DNA from 2 places in the Solibacillus sp. genome. Region 2 is predicted to be linked to the other one. Evidence: riboswitches for the same ligand, from Rfam matches in the RefSeq annotation. Region 2 holds a riboswitch; the other holds the start of a gene.

Region 1 (9,196 bases), on a different contig from region 2:
CACCTGCAAGCATGCACTGTGTTTTCACGGTTAACTGGTTGTCGATATGGAATTTGCTCGTTTCTTCATTCCAGTACATAAATTCGTCCGCATAGCTGAGTGCTTTGAATTTTTCCTGAACATCGGCGTCCACTTCGAATTTCTCTTGGCTGATTGCTGGCCCGATCATTACTTTCAAATCACGTAAATCGCAATTTTCCTCTTGTTGTAAATGTTGAAGCAACTTTAATGTAATTTCTTTAATCGTCCCTTGCCATCCAGAGTGCACAGCCCCGATGACATTTGTTTTTTCATTATAAAATAAAACAGGCACACAATCTGCGGTAAAGCTTGAGATCACAACGTTCGGTTCGTACGTATACAATGCGTCGGTATCATGAACAGCAGTTGTATTGTCGGTTGCTCCTTTGCCGATTTCCGATTTTTCCACACGGAAGAAGTTGGCACTATGTGTTTGATTGGCGCATACAAACTCTGATAATTCGGTTTGCAGCAGTGAGGCAAGCTGTTGGCGGTTTTCGATAATATCAGCTTCGTTTTTGCAAACATGGAGTGCCATATTGTTGTCCTCGGCTAATGCTGGATCTTTTAATGTAATGCCTAGTACGCGTTTTTCATTATTTTCATAAAATTTTACCTTCATTTTATCACCCCCTGTACTATACCCGTAAATGCAAATTTTGTATAGGCAAATAGTGTTTGGTATAATGATTGGAAATAGGGGGAATGTGATGAAGAGTTGGCAAATCATTTTAACCGGTTTTTTACCTTATGTCATGGCGGTCATGGTTTTTATTGCATTTTCATTGCCTTATATAAATGAATCGATTACATTCGGTACGGCCATGTCCATAATTATTTATGTTTTGCCGATTTATTTTTTTGTCGTGATTCCCTGGTATTATGTGCTGTACTTCATGCGTAAAAATTACAGCAAACGGGCACTTTACTTAACAAGCTTTATTTTTTGTATTCTGCAGCCAATCGTATTCGGATACCTTATGAAAGCACCGGTCGGCAGCGCGTATTTTTTATTTTTTGTATCACCACCGTTTATAGTTGGCATAATGGTTAGTACATTATGTATTAGCATGTTCTACAAAGAAGATTTGCAGCAAACGAAAAATGGAAGGGGAGAGCCGATTGGAATTGACGATTGAATGGCAATACATTACAAAGACAAAGCAGGAAATAACATGGCGAAGTGATGCAATTCCTGCAGCGCATGCCTATACGCTCGTACTGGATATGGAAAATACTGGTCGCACAAAAAATATTGTGATGACAGATGAACATGACTGTACATGGACATTAAAAGAGCTGAAAAAATATTTGAAATCTCTCGAAACAGAACCTACCGAAGTGGAAGTGTATTTCGATGGCGGTTTTAATAGAGAAGAAAAGCTGGCCGGTTTAGGGATTGTTGTCTATTATAAACAGAATGGGAAAAACTATCGCTTGCGGACGAACCAGCTCGCGGAGTATTTAACATCAAACAATGAAGCGGAATATGCTGCATTGAATCTTGCGGTTGAACAGCTTGAGGAAATGGGCGTCCATCACCAGAAAATAAAAGTTTACGGTGATTCTCAAGTCGTTATTAATGAAATGAACGGCGAATGGGCAGTAACCGATAGTGTTTTGACAACATGGGCGGATAAAATCGATGCTAAGCTCCAAAAACTTGGCATTCGACCGGAGTATCAATATATTGACCGCAAGCTAAACGGTGAAGCGGATCAGCTTGCTAATCAGGCACTACAGGAAACCGAAATATACGCGGATATTGATATACGAAAAAGTAAGAAAAGATAAATAAAGGGGGATCTTTATGATTCGTTCTGTTGGCACAGGGAGTTCAAGTTTAAATAATCAGACACGTCCCCGAAATTTACAGCAACAAACTACAGCCTTCCCGAAAATCGGAGAAGAACAAGGTGTCGCACGAGAGCAGGAAAAGGTGCGAACGGATGAGGCTGAAAGAGGACCAATGATGGTTGGGGTCAAACCGAAAGCACAGCTGAAGTCCATTTTTGATGAACCGAATGGTGTCGTGAAGCTTAATGCGGACGGAGATAAGTTAGAAGTCAGCAAGCGTGCAATTTCACTCGCCAAAGAAGTACTCTATATTTAAAGAAAAAAGCTCCGCCGGGAAGATCTCGGCGGAGCTTTCGTTTTAAATTTTATTAATGTTTTTCAAATGCTCGTTCACCAGCAATACCTGGTTGCGTTAATTCGAATGGATTTAAAATAATATCCAACTGCTCAAGCGTGAAATAGTTGTACATTAAGCAAAGTTCGCGTACAGATTTGCCGCTATGCAGTGCTTCACGTGCAATTTGACTTGAACGCTCATAGCCTAAATGTGGAGCCAGTGCTGTAATTACTCCGATTGAACGTTCTACATAATCATGCAGTCGCGCTTCATTTGCTTCAATATGATCAAGACAGTATTTTGTAAATACTGTAAAGCCGTTTGTCATAATTTCAATCGACTGAAGCAGATTAAATACTAGAACTGGTTCCATTACATTCAGCTCAAATTGTCCTGCTTCTGAAGCAAGTGATATTGTCACGTCATTACCGATTACTTGGAATGCGATTTGGTTAATGACTTCCGGCATAACAGGATTTACTTTACCTGGCATAATAGAAGAACCTGGTTGACGCTCCGGTAAGCGGATTTCTGCAAATCCGGCTTTTGGACCTGATGCCATTAAGCGTAAGTCATTACAGATTTTTGACATATTCATCATTGCGATTTTTAACATTGATGATACTTCTGCATACGTATCGGTGTTTTGTGTACCGTCAATTAAATTGTCAACTTTTATGAACGGGAAACCACTGTAAGTCGCGATGTTTTCTACTGCCAATTTCATATATTCAGGGTCCGCATTCAGGCCTGTCCCGATTGCAGTTGCACCGATATTGATTTGCAGCATTGTTTGCTGCGCTTTTTTGATTCGAGCAATATCACGGGAAACAACGGCAGCGTATGCACCGAATTCCTGGCCTAAACGAACTGGTACAGCATCTTGTAAATGCGTACGACCCATTTTAACGATTGAATCGAATTCTACTGATTTTCTGATAAAGCTATCACGCATCATTTCCATCGCCATAATTAAATTATTTAACGTAGAAACTGTTGCAATATGAATAGCCGATGGGAATGCATCATTTGTTGACTGCGCCATATTGACATGGCTGTTAGGACTAATGATTGAATAAGTACCTTTTTCTTCCCCTAAAATTTCCAGTGCACGGTTTGCAATTACTTCATTGGCATTCATGTTCATTGAAGTGCCTGCTCCGCCCTGAATTGGATCTACAACGAACTGGTCATGTAATAGTCCTGAAATAATGTCATCTGATGCTTGTGCAATTGCATTAGCAATTACTGGATCCAATTTGCCGATATCGGCATTTGCAAGTGCCGAACTTTTCTTTACGATGGCAAATGCACGAATTAATTCAGGGTGCATTGTCATTTTAGTAATCGGGAAATTTTCTAATGCACGAGTTGTTTGAACGCCGTAATAAACGTCCTTTGGAATTTCTAATGTGCCTAAAAAGTCTTTTTCAATACGTGTACTCATCTGTACAAACCCTCCAAGAGAATGGTGTAATAGTTGGATAAACAACTACATTATACGCCATATAATGATAAAAGCTTACTTGCTGAATTATTAGTTTATTTGATTTTCTCAAGTAAGTTTAAATTAACCAATATTAACAAATATAATGAGGGCTATTTTGTAACTTTTTGATTTTTTAAACGACTAATAAGGAAAGGAATGAGGTGGTTGATATTGAAGAGGTGGCTAAGTTACATGTTGGTCGTGGGGATGATCTTGGTCCTTGCAGCATGTAATATGAAAGAAAACGAAACATCATCCGATTCAACTGAACCCGTGCAGGAAGAAAATAATGAGAATAAAGTAGAATATGAATTACTGTTTCATTTGGATTCGATACCTCCTGAGGTTGGTACGAGTATTTCAATCGTGCAGGATGAAAAGCTTTATACTACTTGGGCAGAGATTTTTGGTTTTGAATCGGTTCCACCTGTCGATTTTGAAAAAGAGGAAGTACTGTTTGTCACAGGATATTCAGATGGCTGTGGAAGAGAAATTGAAGAAATCGAAAAAGATGGGGATACTTTAGTCATTACCTTAAACTATCCGGAAAATATTCGAAGCGAGAAAGACATCGCCTGCACAGAAATAGCTTTAGACAATACTTATGTTGTCAAAATGAAAAAGACAGACACAACAAAAGGTAAGCTGATTGATATCAATCGGACAACATATGAAGAAGATTCGACGGTTCAGGAAAAACTGCATTAAACGAATACAGTAATACGAGGGGCTACCAATTCCTCTATATGAATATTACACTGAAAATATCGAATTTTCGGTGTAATATTTTTTTGGTCATAAATTTTCTGCAAATAGAAAACATTATGTTGGGAATAAGGTTAAATTGCTATTTACATAATAACAGGCTACGTTTATCCATTGTAAGACGGGCAAAAAATTGGTAATATGAATTATCGTACAATAATAGTATTGAACGCGAACTATAGAAAACTGGAAGATGCCAGGGAACTATAGGCAACTAATTGCATACATATCAAGCGTTGATCGCCGTGGATAAAACTACTGGCGGGAGCAGTTTCTGGAGAGAGCGCGATAATTCGCGTCGCCGAAGGGTTCATAATCTCAGGCAAAAGGACAGAAGAGTAATGAGAGATGCTTCTCTTTAACATTAGGTGTGAGAAAAATACCCTTTGTTTCATGAAAAGCCCTCGATAGATGTCACAGATTTTTTGAAATCTGGACGCGATTTCGCAGAGGCGAGATCGATTATTCTTACAAACAGGGACTGGCGCATAATCAGTCCCTGTTTTAATTTTCCAGAAAAAATTACTTGATGGACCGCGGTGAAGTACTTATTATTTTGCGCTGTGTAAACAGACAAAATACTTATCCTTTGGAGGAATCGTTTTGGAACAACAAGAATTAAAGCGCGACCTGAAAAATCGCCACGTTCAGTTAATAGCGATTGGAGGAACAATCGGAACGGGGTTGTTTTTAGGGTCAGGTAAAGCGATCTCACTTGCAGGACCTTCTATTATCTTTGCATACTTAATCGTTGGAATCGCACTATTTTTCGTAATGCGTGCACTTGGCGAATTGCTTTTATCAAAAGGCGGCTATGCATCATTTACCGAGTTCGCCACTGAATACCTAGGGGATTGGGCAGGCTATATTACCGGCTGGACATACTGGTTCTGCTGGATTATGACGGCAATGGCGGATATTATCGCTGTCGGTATGTACACGCAGTACTGGTTCGACATCCCGCAATGGGTACCGGCTATCGCATGTTTAGTAGTCTTACTTATTCTGAATTTATTGACGGTCAAACTTTTCGGAGAGCTGGAGTTTTGGTTTGCGTTAATTAAAATCATCACAATTGTTGCGTTGATTGCGATAGGCATTGTATTGTTGATCATTGGTTTTGAGACTGATACAGGCAAGGTTGCTGTCTCGAATTTATGGGAGCATGGCGGATTGTTCCCGAATGGTACATTTGGATTTTTAATGGCATTCCAAATGGTTGTCTTTGCATTCGTTGGGGTTGAATTAGTAGGGGTTGCTGCTGCTGAAACGGCAAACCCGCAAAAGAATATCCCATCTGCTATTAATAAAATTCCCGTTCGTATTCTGCTGTTTTATGTAGGGGCATTATTTGTAATTTTAACAATCAACCCTTGGGATACATTAAGTGCAGCAAGCTCGCCATTCGTTCAGGTTTTCGCATTGGTAGGAATTCCAATTGCAGCAGGTTTGATTAACTTTGTTGTGCTGACATCAGCTGCTTCTGCAGGAAATAGCGGAATGTTCTCAACGAGCCGTATGCTGTTCAGTTTAAGTAGTAATAAACAAGCACCGAAAGCTTACGGTAAGTTAAACAAAAATGCGGTGCCGCAAAATGGTCTGTTATTTTCTGCGGTTGTAGTATCGATTGGTGCATTGCTTAGCTATTTCATGCCGGACGATGCATTCAGTATCGTGACAACAATTAGTGCGATTTGTTTTATTTGGGTTTGGAGCATTATTCTGATTTCGCATATCATTTACAAAAAGCGTCATCCAGAATTACATAAATCTTCAATTTTCAAAGCACCTTTAACACCATTCGTTAACTATTTAATATTAGCATTCTTCCTGTTTTTACTAATCATTATGGCTATTTCCGAGTCTACGAGAACTTCGCTGCTGTTAACACCGTTATGGTTTTTACTGCTGTTTGTTCTTTATAAGGTTCGAAAGAAATAAATGTAAAACCGGGTTTCCATCGAGGAAGCCCGGTCTTTTCTATTAGTTTATTTTTCGCAAAAATTGGCTTCTTGCTTCTGAGAAGATTTTATTGTCACAGGAATCACAGGAAAATTTGCCGCTCATATTCCGTTTGTAGTTCCGGTATTTTACTGTTCCTTCTATTAATAAAAAAGGTTTTTTACAGCAGTAGCAAATGGTTTCGTAGGTTATCAAGTTAGCTCCTCCTTTGCAAACAATGGTTTGTTGTTTAACAGATGGAAATAAACGATACATGCGATGACAACACCGATTAAAGCGAAGATGCTTGTTGTCAGTTGAATCGTGTAGATTTCCGCCAAAAATCCGATAATCAAAGTTAAAGTGATCTGCATCACACTTTCGATCAGTCCAAGTGAACTGCCGAACCGTCCCATCAATTCAGTCGGGATTGTTTGCTGGTAAAATGTCGCGTAGCCCGTATTGCTGAATGCCATAAACAGTCCGAGCAAAATAAAGGCAGCGACCGCAATCATTAAATTATGTGAAAAGTAAAATATAAAGTAGGAAAGTAAGGTACATGTAAATCCAAGGCCGATGTACGAAACGAGTGACAGCTTCTTCACGAATCGGACAGCCAAATAGCCACCGACAATGGCACCGATTCCTGTGATTCCTACAATGATGCCGTATACCGAATCCGTCACTTTATGAAAGTCTTTTAAAAACGACATTTCCTGGGAATCAAGTGAAAAGCAAATCATCAGCGCTGTTGAATATAAAACGAAGAATTTCAACAGCGTTTTGCGTTGCGAGATAAATTTCCAGACAGTAATAAAATCATCTCGAATAACAGCAAGTGTGAGTACAGATGATTGAGTGGCCGACTTGATCTCTGGATTTGGCAGCAAATACATCATGTATGAGCTAAACAAAAGCATAAACCCATTCACCCACATCGCAGTGGCAGTACTGCTCATGGCGATAATGGCACCACTTAAAGCAGGGCCAATCATAAAGCTCCCTGAACCGAGCATGCTGTTGATGGCATTAAAACGCAAGCGATCATTTGGCAAAACGAGTTTTGTAATCATAAATGTGCTGCTCGGATTGGCAAAACAGACTGCAATATTTGCCAAAAAGATCAAACTGTAGATGAGCCAAATTTCCGAGAGCAATGGCATCATACAAACGATACCTGCGCGGAAAACATCACAAACAATCAAGATGATTCTTTTATTGGTTCTATCTACGATGGAGCCCGCAAAAAAACTGCACAAAATGCGGGCAATCGGACCGATAATATAGATGCCCGCAACCGCTGCCGGTGACTCGGTTAAATGCCAGACCGATAGATTGAGCGCAATCAAGTAAATCCAACTTCCCAGTTTGGATGCGCCAAACCCGAACCACAAATAAAAATACTCTTTTCTTAACTCCAAATCATCACCCCTTAGCTGCTCATTCTCTGCCGTATTTTTTCACTTGCATATAGTGCCTGCCTAAAGCAGTAGCTCGCCTGTTTATAGGCATGGAGCTGCTCATAAAACTGTGCCCATAATGGAGCATAGAACAGAATCAGCGAATAATACTGTTGTTCGTTGAAATGCGGAAAAGCTTCATCCTCCAGCAATTTCAATCCGCGGATCGTATGTGCAGATTCAACCGCATACTGCAATAGTCTGCGCTGATAAATATGATGGGGTACAGAAAATTGATGTTCTTCATAACGTTTTAATAGTATTTCCAGCTGTTTGAAATCCTTCTGCGCAAAGCATGTGCGCATCCAGTTAATTGCTGAATGCAGGTCTTCATCGTAGTTATTTGCCGTTTTATAATGTTTGGACGCTTCTGGAAAGTTTTCCTGGCATTCGTAACAATACGCGATATTGTTATGCAATGAGCTCCATTGCATCGGTGTTTGGATTGAAGGTACACTTTCAAGCAAATTTAGCCCTGCTTCAAACTCCTTGAGAGCTTTCTGGAATCGATGTGAATCATTGAAAATCACACCTTTCATGGAGAATAGCTTCAACTGAAACAACGGTTTATACTGATGGATGAAAAACTGCTGTGCCAGTTCAATATGTTCCAGTGCCTTTTGTAACTTGTAGCTACGGTGATTTGCAAAAGCAATATGATAATGATAGTTGGCCAGTTCGAATGGGTGAGCATTGGATAGAAATTGCGCAAATTGACTGTCTTCTTCTTTGTTAGACAACTGTTCAAATTCCTGAAAAGAAAGATGGCCGAAAGTCGTAATGGCTACGAATAGTTGAGTGACCCGGTCTTTTTTCCAGCTGACGAACGGCTCGATTTCATTAAGTATTGTTCTCGCCACATCATCTTCTTTTTTCGAGTAAAGGAAACGAGCATACACGAGCTTTGCCATCAGCTGCTGTTCAAACGGCTGCTCTTCGGTTTGCATAGCGGTTAATTGTTCAATTTCACCTACAGTAAACTCGGCATTCGACAATAATTTTTCATATAACTGCTCCAAAAAAGTGGTTTGGCTTTTCAGTTGTTGTTTGAGCTTGTTGAAATCGATGCCCAAGTTTTCAAACAGCTGCTCATACATCGAATGCTCTGCGATAACGATCCCGTTTTCAATCCGGCTTAAATATGAAGGGGTACAAATACCGAATGCAACGTCATCCTGTTTTTGCTTCTTTTTTTGACGATAATATTTTAATAGCTTCCCCCAAGCTTTTTCATTGTTTTCCATAAAAACACCTCATAGATAGTTTACCAAAATACTAAACAGGAATATTGCGAATTTTCTTTAAAAAGTGCACAATTAACGTTACGAAAATGATAAACTTACACAAATCATTAAAGGTTTACATATTTTAATTGCATATTCTGAA
Region 2 (9,196 bases):
TTTTGTATGGTTTCTATTATTATCGTATGGTTGTCTACTACATAGTTCCACATCAAGTATAAGAAAGGCAATATAATAAGATTAATAAAATGTTTGACTACGTCTTGTCCATAACTAAGTAATAGTTCATGTACAAATTTTTTAAATCCGGTTTTTTCTCTACTTGCACTTTCTAAACGACTATCAATTATATCTATAAGATCTTCATATGAAGTCCGTTGCTTTTCATTAACTGTATTATTAAAAGGTATCTCACTGCTACCGTTTGTGTATTTTTGTTTATTTTTATCATCGTATTCTTCAAATACCTCACTTATTTCTCGAATAGAAAAGTTGTTTAGTAAGTTAAATGATTTTGCAAAGTTAATTGAATCGAAATGTTTAATAGAAGAAACTAACTTTTGGTTAGAGTTAGACCAATCATTACGAGTGATGTTTTTGATTGCTTGGTGTAACGAACTAGTTTGAGTAGCCCAATCTTTACGAGCGATGTTTTCGACTGCTTGGTGTAACGAACTAGTTTGAGTAGCCCAATCTTTACGAGCGATGTTTTCGACTGCTTGCTGAATATTTGATAGAGAATTGAAATCCATTTTATTATATTTTGCCATAACATGCTCCTATCCCCATGATTTGTATATTATAAGTGTAACACAGGTACATTTATTTATGAAAATTGAAAAAGGTTGTATTTCAAAGCATTTATACTGATGCTTCAAGGTCAAGTCGAGGCATATAAACTAAACCATAATGAATATCCGGCTTCGGCCTCAGATTTAGTTAAAGAGGATTATATTGTAGAAGAAGATTTAAGATGTCCGGATAATACGGAAATTAAAATAGTGGACGGTAAAGTCATTGGACCTGAGACCAGTGAAACGTAACGAAGATGCAGAAAGTTAAATCACTGTTAACAGATGAAAAAGGATTTACATTAATCGAAATGCTCATCGTCCTCTTTATTTTTTTAGTCGTCAATTCAGCGATTCTCTATTTTTCACAAAAGCCGTTAATGGATTTTACAGAAAAACAGGTAATGAACCAAAATGAGATGTTAATACGTATGACACAATTACTATCCATTGAGACCGGAACGTACCATAGCTTTGAAATTATTAACTGTCACCGTATTCAAGTAAGGGAGCGCAATACTTCTAATATAATTTATGATCAGCGAATAGCTCGGGCAATTGACATGTATTTATCCACTCCAAATAACCGGCTGGTATTTAATACGAGAGGCAATGTCCAGGCGTTTGGACGACTAACGTACCATTTTGAGAATAAAAGCCATCAATACACTGTTAATATCGGGAAAGCCAGAATTTTAGAAAAGGAGATTTTTCATGAACCAGGAAGGACTAACTCTTGTAGAAACACTGTTAGCAGTCGTCATTTTGTTTTTCCTTTCGTCGACAATCATTCCGTTCACATTTAATATGAAACAGCAAATAGCCATACAAAAAGTACAAGCCCATGCTGCAGAAGCAGCTTTTATAGGAGCCATGAAATATAAAAGGTTTGGACAATCAGCCGGAGTACAGCAAATTGATGGCGTTCAGTTTCAATGGAGTTATGATGAAAATCAAGTATGTGTCCAATATGACAACAATGAAAAAGAAGAGGAACTGTGTGTATGAAATGGAGGCAAATATTAAATGAGCGAGGTTTTACACTACTGGAAAGCTTGTTTCAGTTAACTGTGTTTGTACTTTTTACCGCAATAAGCCTGCTTATCCTTATATGGGTTCGGGATCTTCAACAGCTTGAAAGGATGAAAGATGAGGTGAACTGGGAATTGTTCGTTTATGATCTACATCAATACAATATGAATTCTGCATCTGGTAGGGTGCTGAGTTCGAATATGCTGCAACTGGAAATATTAAATGACCCGGAGGAGCGGTTGTTTGTGTTTGATAAATCAGAACAGCATTTGCGTAAAAGGTCGAATAAAGGGGGGAATGAAATTATGCTGCCTTTTGTTGAGAAATGGGAGCTGGCAGTTGATGAAAATGAAGTGAATATGAGAGTAGAGATGAAAAATGGAACAAAGCGAGAAAGAGACATCGTATTACCATTGCCTGCAAAATGAGAAAGGTGCATTATTTTTGCTGGCAGTATTTTTATTGTTCATAGTTTCCGGAGCTGCTGTTTTCTATACAAATGCATATTTTGCGCAAATAAAAGTATATAATTCATTGGAATCTATTTACGTTCGTGCTACGATAAATATGCTAAATTTACCTTAAAGTTCGACTTCTTTTTGCAAAGTCGAAAAAATGTCGCATTATGCGATTTGGTTTGACCTAAAAATATTTCTATTTATGACGCAAAATAGAAACGAAAGAATAGGTAGAGGCGTAATTAATTAAGTAGTCCGTAATAGAAGAAGGTGAACAGCATGCGAAAAATTTATTTAGTAGGATTTATGGGGTGCGGAAAAAGTGCGATTGGAAGACGTTTAAGTTTTTTCTTGAAAATGCCGTATTACGATATGGATCATGAAATTGTACGACAGCAGGGTATGACAATTCCTGAAATTTTCGAGAAATACGGCGAAGCACACTTCCGAAAAATCGAGACGGAATTTTTAAAGAATTTTCGTGATGAAGCATGCATTATCGCTACAGGCGGTGGGGTAGCCGTGAATGAAGAAAACAGGAAAATTATGCGCCGGACAGGGCTTGTATTTTTTCTTGATGCAAAATTTGAAGATATTTATATGCGTATTCGGAATGATAAAAACCGTCCCATTGTTCAAACATCAACGGAGCAAGATTTGGAAAACCTGTATCACCAACGCAGAAAGAGTTATCGACTAGCTGGGCATATACAAGTACTGACAGCCGGGAGAACATTAAGACAGATTGTTGAGTATATCGGGTTTCAGGTAAAACGCCTTAAAGGCGAATGATTTCTAAATATTTTTCGTTAATGTTCGTATTTTGAATAAAATTAAAAAAAGATTGCGTTTGCATTATATTCAATGTTAGGATATTGCTAAGAACAGCAATAACATGAAGTGAATAATCTAACGCGGATGATGGTACGGGGAGAGAACGTGATGTCACGTCGCCGAAGGAGCAAATAGCCATGCTATGAATCTCTCAGGCAAAAAGACTCGTATTGGACGCAACTCTGGAGAGTGCTGTTATAGCTAATGTTGCAAACAGCCACCAACGGGGAAAGCCTAAATTGTGATAGTAGATCAAATTTGGGTGTAACTTTCAGGTGCAAGGACAGAGAATCTCGGTAAAGGGGATTCGTCTGTCTTTTTTTTGTGGAGAAATCGGCTTTTAATATTCTGATGATTCTAATAAAAAGATAGATTTACACTTTGATAGGTGTAATGTTGTTTCCCCCTTTGCAAAGCAAAACGATTATACATAACTTAAGGAGGAAATGAACATGACAAATGAATTAAAGCGCACTCCACTATTTGATGAATATGCAAAGTATGGTGGGAAAACTGTTGATTTTGGCGGCTGGGAATTACCGGTACAATTTTCTTCGATCAAAGAGGAGCATGATGCGGTACGTAACCGTGCAGGACTTTTTGATGTATCCCACATGGGGGAGATTATCGTAGAAGGTCCGGATGCACTTGTCTATCTACAAAAGATGCTTTCCAACGATATTTCTAAAATTACAGTTGGCGGGGCTCAATACAGTGCACTATGCTATGAAGATGGCGGTGTTGTCGATGATTTACTGACATACCGTTTGGAAGATAGCCGTTATTTACTATGTGTTAATGCAGCGAACATTGAAAAGGACTTTGAATGGTTACAGCAGCATGTCGAAGAGGATGTCAAAGTGACAAATATGTCAGATGACTATGCTCAAATCGCTTTGCAAGGACCATTATCTCAGGAAGTTCTTCAAACATTAACAGCAACAGACTTAACAGCAATTAAATACTTTAAATTCCAGGACAATGTAGATGTAGGCGGTCATTCGGTACTTGTTTCTCGCTCTGGCTATACAGGGGAAGACGGATTTGAAATTTACGGTGCACCAGCAGCAATTGTTGATCTTTGGAACAAAATTTTGGAAGCAGGAAAAGACAAAGGTGTAGTAGCTGCAGGTTTAGGAGCACGTGATACACTTCGCTTTGAAGCTTGCCTACCATTATATGGCCAAGAGATTTCAAAAGATATTTCACCACTGGAAGCGGGCATTGGCTTTGCAGTGAAGTTGGCGAAAGATCCGCAATTTATCGGTCAGCGAGCATTAATTGACCAAAAAGAAAATGGCCTAACACGTAAATCTATAGGTATCGAGATGATTGATAAAGGTATTCCTCGTCATGGCTATAAAGTATTTAAAGATGGCGAAGAGATTGGCTTTGTAACTACCGGAACTCAGTCACCAATGACAAAGCGCAATATCGGTCTAGCTTTAATCGACGCAAATTTCACAGAAGTTGGAACTGAATTAGAAATTGAAGTACGAAAAAATAGAGCAAAAGCAGTTGTTGTAGAAACTCCATTTTACAAACGTGCAAAATAAAGTGAAACTTCAATCAGTGGGGTCTTCATCCCCCTAGATTGATAGTTGAACCAATCTGCTGCCTTTCGAGGAAGATAAATTACTACCCGTTAATGCGGGATTAAACTTTTGAAAAGAGGGTTAACAATGAAACATCGTTATTTACCAATGACGGAACAAGATAAACAAGAAATGTTAGACCGTATCGGGGTTGCGACAATTGATGAGCTTTTCGAGGATATTCCTGAGAAAGTTCGCTTCCAAGGAAGCTACAATATTAAACCTGCAAAGTCAGAAGCTGCTTTAATGAAGGAACTGGCACAACTCGCTTCAAAAAATAAAGATACAGCAAGCAATGTTTCGTTTTTAGGTGCTGGTGTCTACAATCACTATAAACCGGTAATTGTCGATCACGTTATTTCACGTTCGGAATTCTATACTGCGTACACACCATATCAGCCGGAAATTTCTCAAGGTGAACTTCAAGCGATTTTTGAATTCCAGACGATGATCGCAGAATTGACAGGCATGGATATTGCAAACTCTTCTATGTATGATGGCGGTACGGCATTGGCAGAAGCGGGTATGCTTGCTGCAGGTCATACACGTCGTGGTAAATTACTTGTTTCAGGGACTGTACATCCGGAGTATCAAGATGTTGTGAAAATGTATGCAACAGGACAATCAATTGAAGTCGTTACAATTCCTGCAAAAGACGGTGTGACAGACATCGAAGCACTAAAAGACTTAATTGATGATCAAACAGCTGGTGTAATCGTTCAATATCCGAACTTCTTTGGTCAAGTTGAAAACCTACAGCCGCTTGCAGACATTACACATGATGCAAAAGGATTATTTATCGTATCTGCAAACCCGTTAGCTCTTGGCGTTTTAACACCTCCTGGAAAATTAGGGGCAGATATTACTGTTGGGGATGCACAAGTATTCGGAATTGCTGAAGCATTCGGTGGTCCACACTGTGGTTATTTCGCTGTAACGAATAAGTTAATGCGTAAAGTACCGGGCCGTCTTGTTGGGGAAACAGTAGACCAAGATGGACGTCGTGGTTATGTATTGACATTGCAAGCACGTGAGCAGCACATTCGTCGTGACAAAGCGACATCTAATATTTGTTCTAACCAGGCATTGCTGGCACTTGCTTCTTCAGTAGCAATGACAGCCCTTGGAAAACAAGGTATGCAGGAAATGGCGAAACAAAATATCGTGAAGACACGCTTTGCTAAAAATGCTTTTGAAGCAGCTGGTTTTGAAGTTGCTTATCAAGGTGCACACTTCAACGAAATCGTAGTAAATACAAAGCATAATGTGACAATGCTAAACAAAGCATTAATCGAAAAAGGGATTATCGGCGGATTTGACTTAGGTCGTGTTTATCCACAATTAGAAAATCATGCACTCATTGCTGTTACGGAAATCCGTACAAAAGAAGAAATCGAGCAATTAGTTGCAGAAATGGGGGCTTACAATGCATAACGAAAACCAATCACTCATTTTCGAAATTACAAAACCAGGTCGTGTCGGCTACAACTTAGAGCCATTGGATGTTCCTGATTTTGATCTAGAAGAACTTCTGCCGAAAGAGTTAGTACGCCAAGAAGCGGCTGAACTGCCGGAAGTTGCAGAATTAGATATTATGCGTCACTATACAGCACTTTCAAAACGTAACCACGGTGTGGATTCAGGCTTCTACCCGCTTGGTTCTTGTACGATGAAATACAATCCGAAAATCAATGAAACGGTTGCACGCTATGCTGGTTTTGCCAATGTTCACCCATTACAAGATGAGTCAACAGTACAAGGTGCAATGGAATTATTATATGACCTGCAAACATCCCTTCAAGAAATTACAGGTATGGATGAAGTAACATTACAGCCGGCAGCAGGCGCACATGGTGAATGGACAGCATTAATGATGATCCGAGCATTCCATGAGGCAAATGGGGAAGGTCACCGTAACAAAGTAATCGTACCGGACTCAGCTCACGGTACAAACCCGGCTTCTGCTACAGTTGCAGGTTTTGAAACAATCACAATCAAATCAGGTGAAGACGGCTTAGTTGATCTTGAAGATTTACGCCGTGTTGTCGGTCCTGATACAGCAGCGCTTATGCTGACAAACCCGAACACTTTAGGCTTATTCGAAGAAAATATTTTAGAAATGGCTGAAATCGTGCACGGTGTCGGCGGTAAGGTTTACTATGACGGCGCGAACTTAAACGCTGTTATGAGTAAAGCACGTCCTGGCGACATGGGCTTTGACTGTGTTCACTTAAACTTACACAAAACATTTACAGGTCCACACGGTGGTGGTGGTCCGGGTTCAGGTCCAGTCGGGGTAAAAGCGGATTTAATCCCATTCCTGCCTAAACCAGTATTAGTGAAAAAAGAAGATGGTACATTCCACTTCGATTACAACCGTCCACAATCAATCGGTCGTGTAAAACCTTACTACGGAAACTTCGGCATTAATGTCCGTGCATATACGTATATCCGATCAATGGGACCAGATGGCTTAAAGGCTGTAACAGAATATGCTGTACTAAATGCAAACTACATGATGCGCCGTCTGGAAGAGCATTTTGATTTACCGTACGACCGTCATTGTAAGCATGAATTCGTGCTATCAGGCCGTCGTCAGAAAAAATTAGGTGTTCGTACATTGGATATAGCAAAACGCCTTCTTGATTTTGGCTACCATCCACCAACAGTATACTTCCCATTAAATGTGGAAGAGGGTATTATGATCGAGCCAACAGAAACAGAATCAAAAGAGACATTGGATGCATTCTGTGATGCAATGATTCAAATTGCTCAAGAAACAATCGATAACCCATCAATCGTACAAGAAGCACCACATACAACGGTAATCAGCCGTTTAGATGAAACGCGTGCTGCACGTACACCGGTATTACGTTATACAAAAAAAGAAAAAGTAACAATTTCATAAATTGTGACAAAAAGGTCAGAGTTGTTTTCTGACCTTTTTTCTATGAGTAAGGTTAGACTTCTAACGTGTCACTATATAATAGTAGGAACTGCTGATATTCAGACTATTTCAATTCGTTGGGCAGGTGAATGAAAATTAAAAAGCCCTCTACGATGTAGAGAACTTTTAGAATTAGTTTTTCGATTTAACTTTACCTGTCCAAGTTTTGAAACCACCTTGTAATTGGAACAGTTGGCTATAGCCTTTTTTCTTTAATGTCAGCGCTGCTCGTGCACTACGACCAGAGTTTTGGCAATAAAGGTATACAGGCAGGTCTGGACGGATTTCTTTATGACGTGTATTAAGTTGCGTCATCGGAATGTTTCGAGCACCTAAGATGTGTCCCGCTTCAAATTCTTTAGGTTCGCGTAAATCGATTAATTGTGCTTTACGGTAGCCTTCAATAAATTGCTCCTGTGTTAAATTTGTTACGGATTTTTTCAAGCGCATAGAGTTGATTACTACGTAAGCAACGATTACTACTAAAATTACTAGAATCGTATATAAAATTGTCACTGCGATATTGCCCCTTTCTTTCTGTACTATCTATTATAAGAGATGAACTAGAGTTAGTCGAGCGAGTTTGTTAAAATGAATTGGTGGAGGCGAAAAATTGTGAAAAAACAATGGTATTTTATAAATTCGGGTCCATGCAGCCCGGCCTATAACATGGCACTGGATGAAGCATTGCTGGATTGGCATAGCCAAGGGGAAATCCCGCCGGTTATTCGTTTTTATGAGTGGAATCCTGCAACATTATCAATCGGTTATTTCCAGCAAGTACATAAAGATATTAATTTAGAAGCTGTAAAAAAGCAAAACTTAGGTTTCATCCGTCGACCTACAGGTGGACGTGCCGTTTTACATGACCAGGAGCTTACATATTCAGTGATTGTGTCAGAGAGCTACCCAAATATGCCGGAAACCGTTACAGAGGCATATCGTGTCATTAGCGAAGGAATTTTACAAGGGTTCCGTCTTTTAGGACTGGACGCTTATTTTAGTGTGCCGGAGACGAAGGAACAACTGGATGATCTGAAGAAACCGAAGAGCGCGGTATGTTTTGATGCGCCGAGCTGGTATGAGCTTGTGGTTGAAGGGAAAAAAGTAGCGGGCAGTGCGCAAACACGTCAAAAAGGTGTAATTTTGCAGCATGGCGCCATTTTACTTGATCTGAACGAAGAACTGCTGCTATCGGTATTTAATTTTGCTACGGCTGAGGCTAAAGAAAAAATGCGGAAAAAGTTACCCGAAAAAGCGGTTGCGATGAATCAGTTTGTCGACACACCATTCACAGTCGAGCAATGTGTAGACGCATTTTCTAAAGGATTTGAAATAGCTTTGAACATAGAACTAATTCCTTATGTATTAACAGAGCAGCAAACTCAATATGTAGAACAATTGATGCAAAATAAATATTTGACAGATGAATGGAATTTCAAAAAATAGATTACGAACGTGTGTTTTTATTTTTTGCAAAAAAATTTTTATACCCGAAACGTTGATATAGATGGATTCAACAAAAACAAAAAAAAATCAACCCCTTGTTTGAAAAAAAGATTTATTGTAATCTTTTTTAAGTGAAATTATATAACCCAACATATAGAATGGTATTTAATAAATTAGCACAATATATGGTATAAAATGTGTTTAGTTTACATTCGTGAAGGGAACCTTAAAATTATTAAATCGTTCAAA

The links. A riboswitch is a leader RNA that binds a small molecule or an ion and turns the genes downstream of it on or off. The one in region 2 is predicted to bind glycine.
Region 1: another riboswitch for glycine. It lies ahead of ABS917_RS07225 (amino acid permease); the one in region 2 lies ahead of gcvT (glycine cleavage system aminomethyltransferase GcvT).

The regions. Positions count from the first base shown of each region.
Region 1 is NZ_JBELZM010000005.1:102,398-111,593, forward strand. Features, by position in the region: gene pgeF (peptidoglycan editing factor PgeF) at 1-643, opposite strand, end outside; gene ABS917_RS07200 (ATPase) at 732-1,160, shown strand; gene ABS917_RS07205 (DUF771 domain-containing protein) at 1,144-1,815, shown strand; gene ABS917_RS07210 (DNA primase) at 1,832-2,134, shown strand; gene aspA (aspartate ammonia-lyase) at 2,187-3,602, opposite strand; gene ABS917_RS07220 (dehydrogenase) at 3,837-4,352, shown strand; glycine riboswitch at 4,674-4,753, shown strand; gene ABS917_RS07225 (amino acid permease) at 5,013-6,350, shown strand; gene ABS917_RS07230 (MFS transporter) at 6,563-7,771, opposite strand; gene ABS917_RS07235 (sugar-phosphatase) at 7,783-9,054, opposite strand.
Region 2 is NZ_JBELZM010000002.1:277,553-286,748, forward strand. Features, by position in the region: gene ABS917_RS03520 (hypothetical protein) at 1-611, opposite strand, end outside; gene ABS917_RS03525 (competence type IV pilus major pilin ComGC) at 711-884, shown strand; gene ABS917_RS03530 (prepilin-type N-terminal cleavage/methylation domain-containing protein) at 890-1,438, shown strand; gene ABS917_RS03535 (type II secretion system protein) at 1,347-1,640, shown strand; gene comGF (competence type IV pilus minor pilin ComGF) at 1,637-2,092, shown strand; gene ABS917_RS03545 (shikimate kinase) at 2,402-2,914, shown strand; glycine riboswitch at 3,041-3,133, shown strand; glycine riboswitch at 3,137-3,245, shown strand; gene gcvT (glycine cleavage system aminomethyltransferase GcvT) at 3,409-4,512, shown strand; gene gcvPA (aminomethyl-transferring glycine dehydrogenase subunit GcvPA) at 4,639-5,985, shown strand; gene gcvPB (aminomethyl-transferring glycine dehydrogenase subunit GcvPB) at 5,978-7,459, shown strand; gene ABS917_RS03565 (rhodanese-like domain-containing protein) at 7,631-8,014, opposite strand; gene ABS917_RS03570 (lipoate--protein ligase family protein) at 8,111-8,947, shown strand.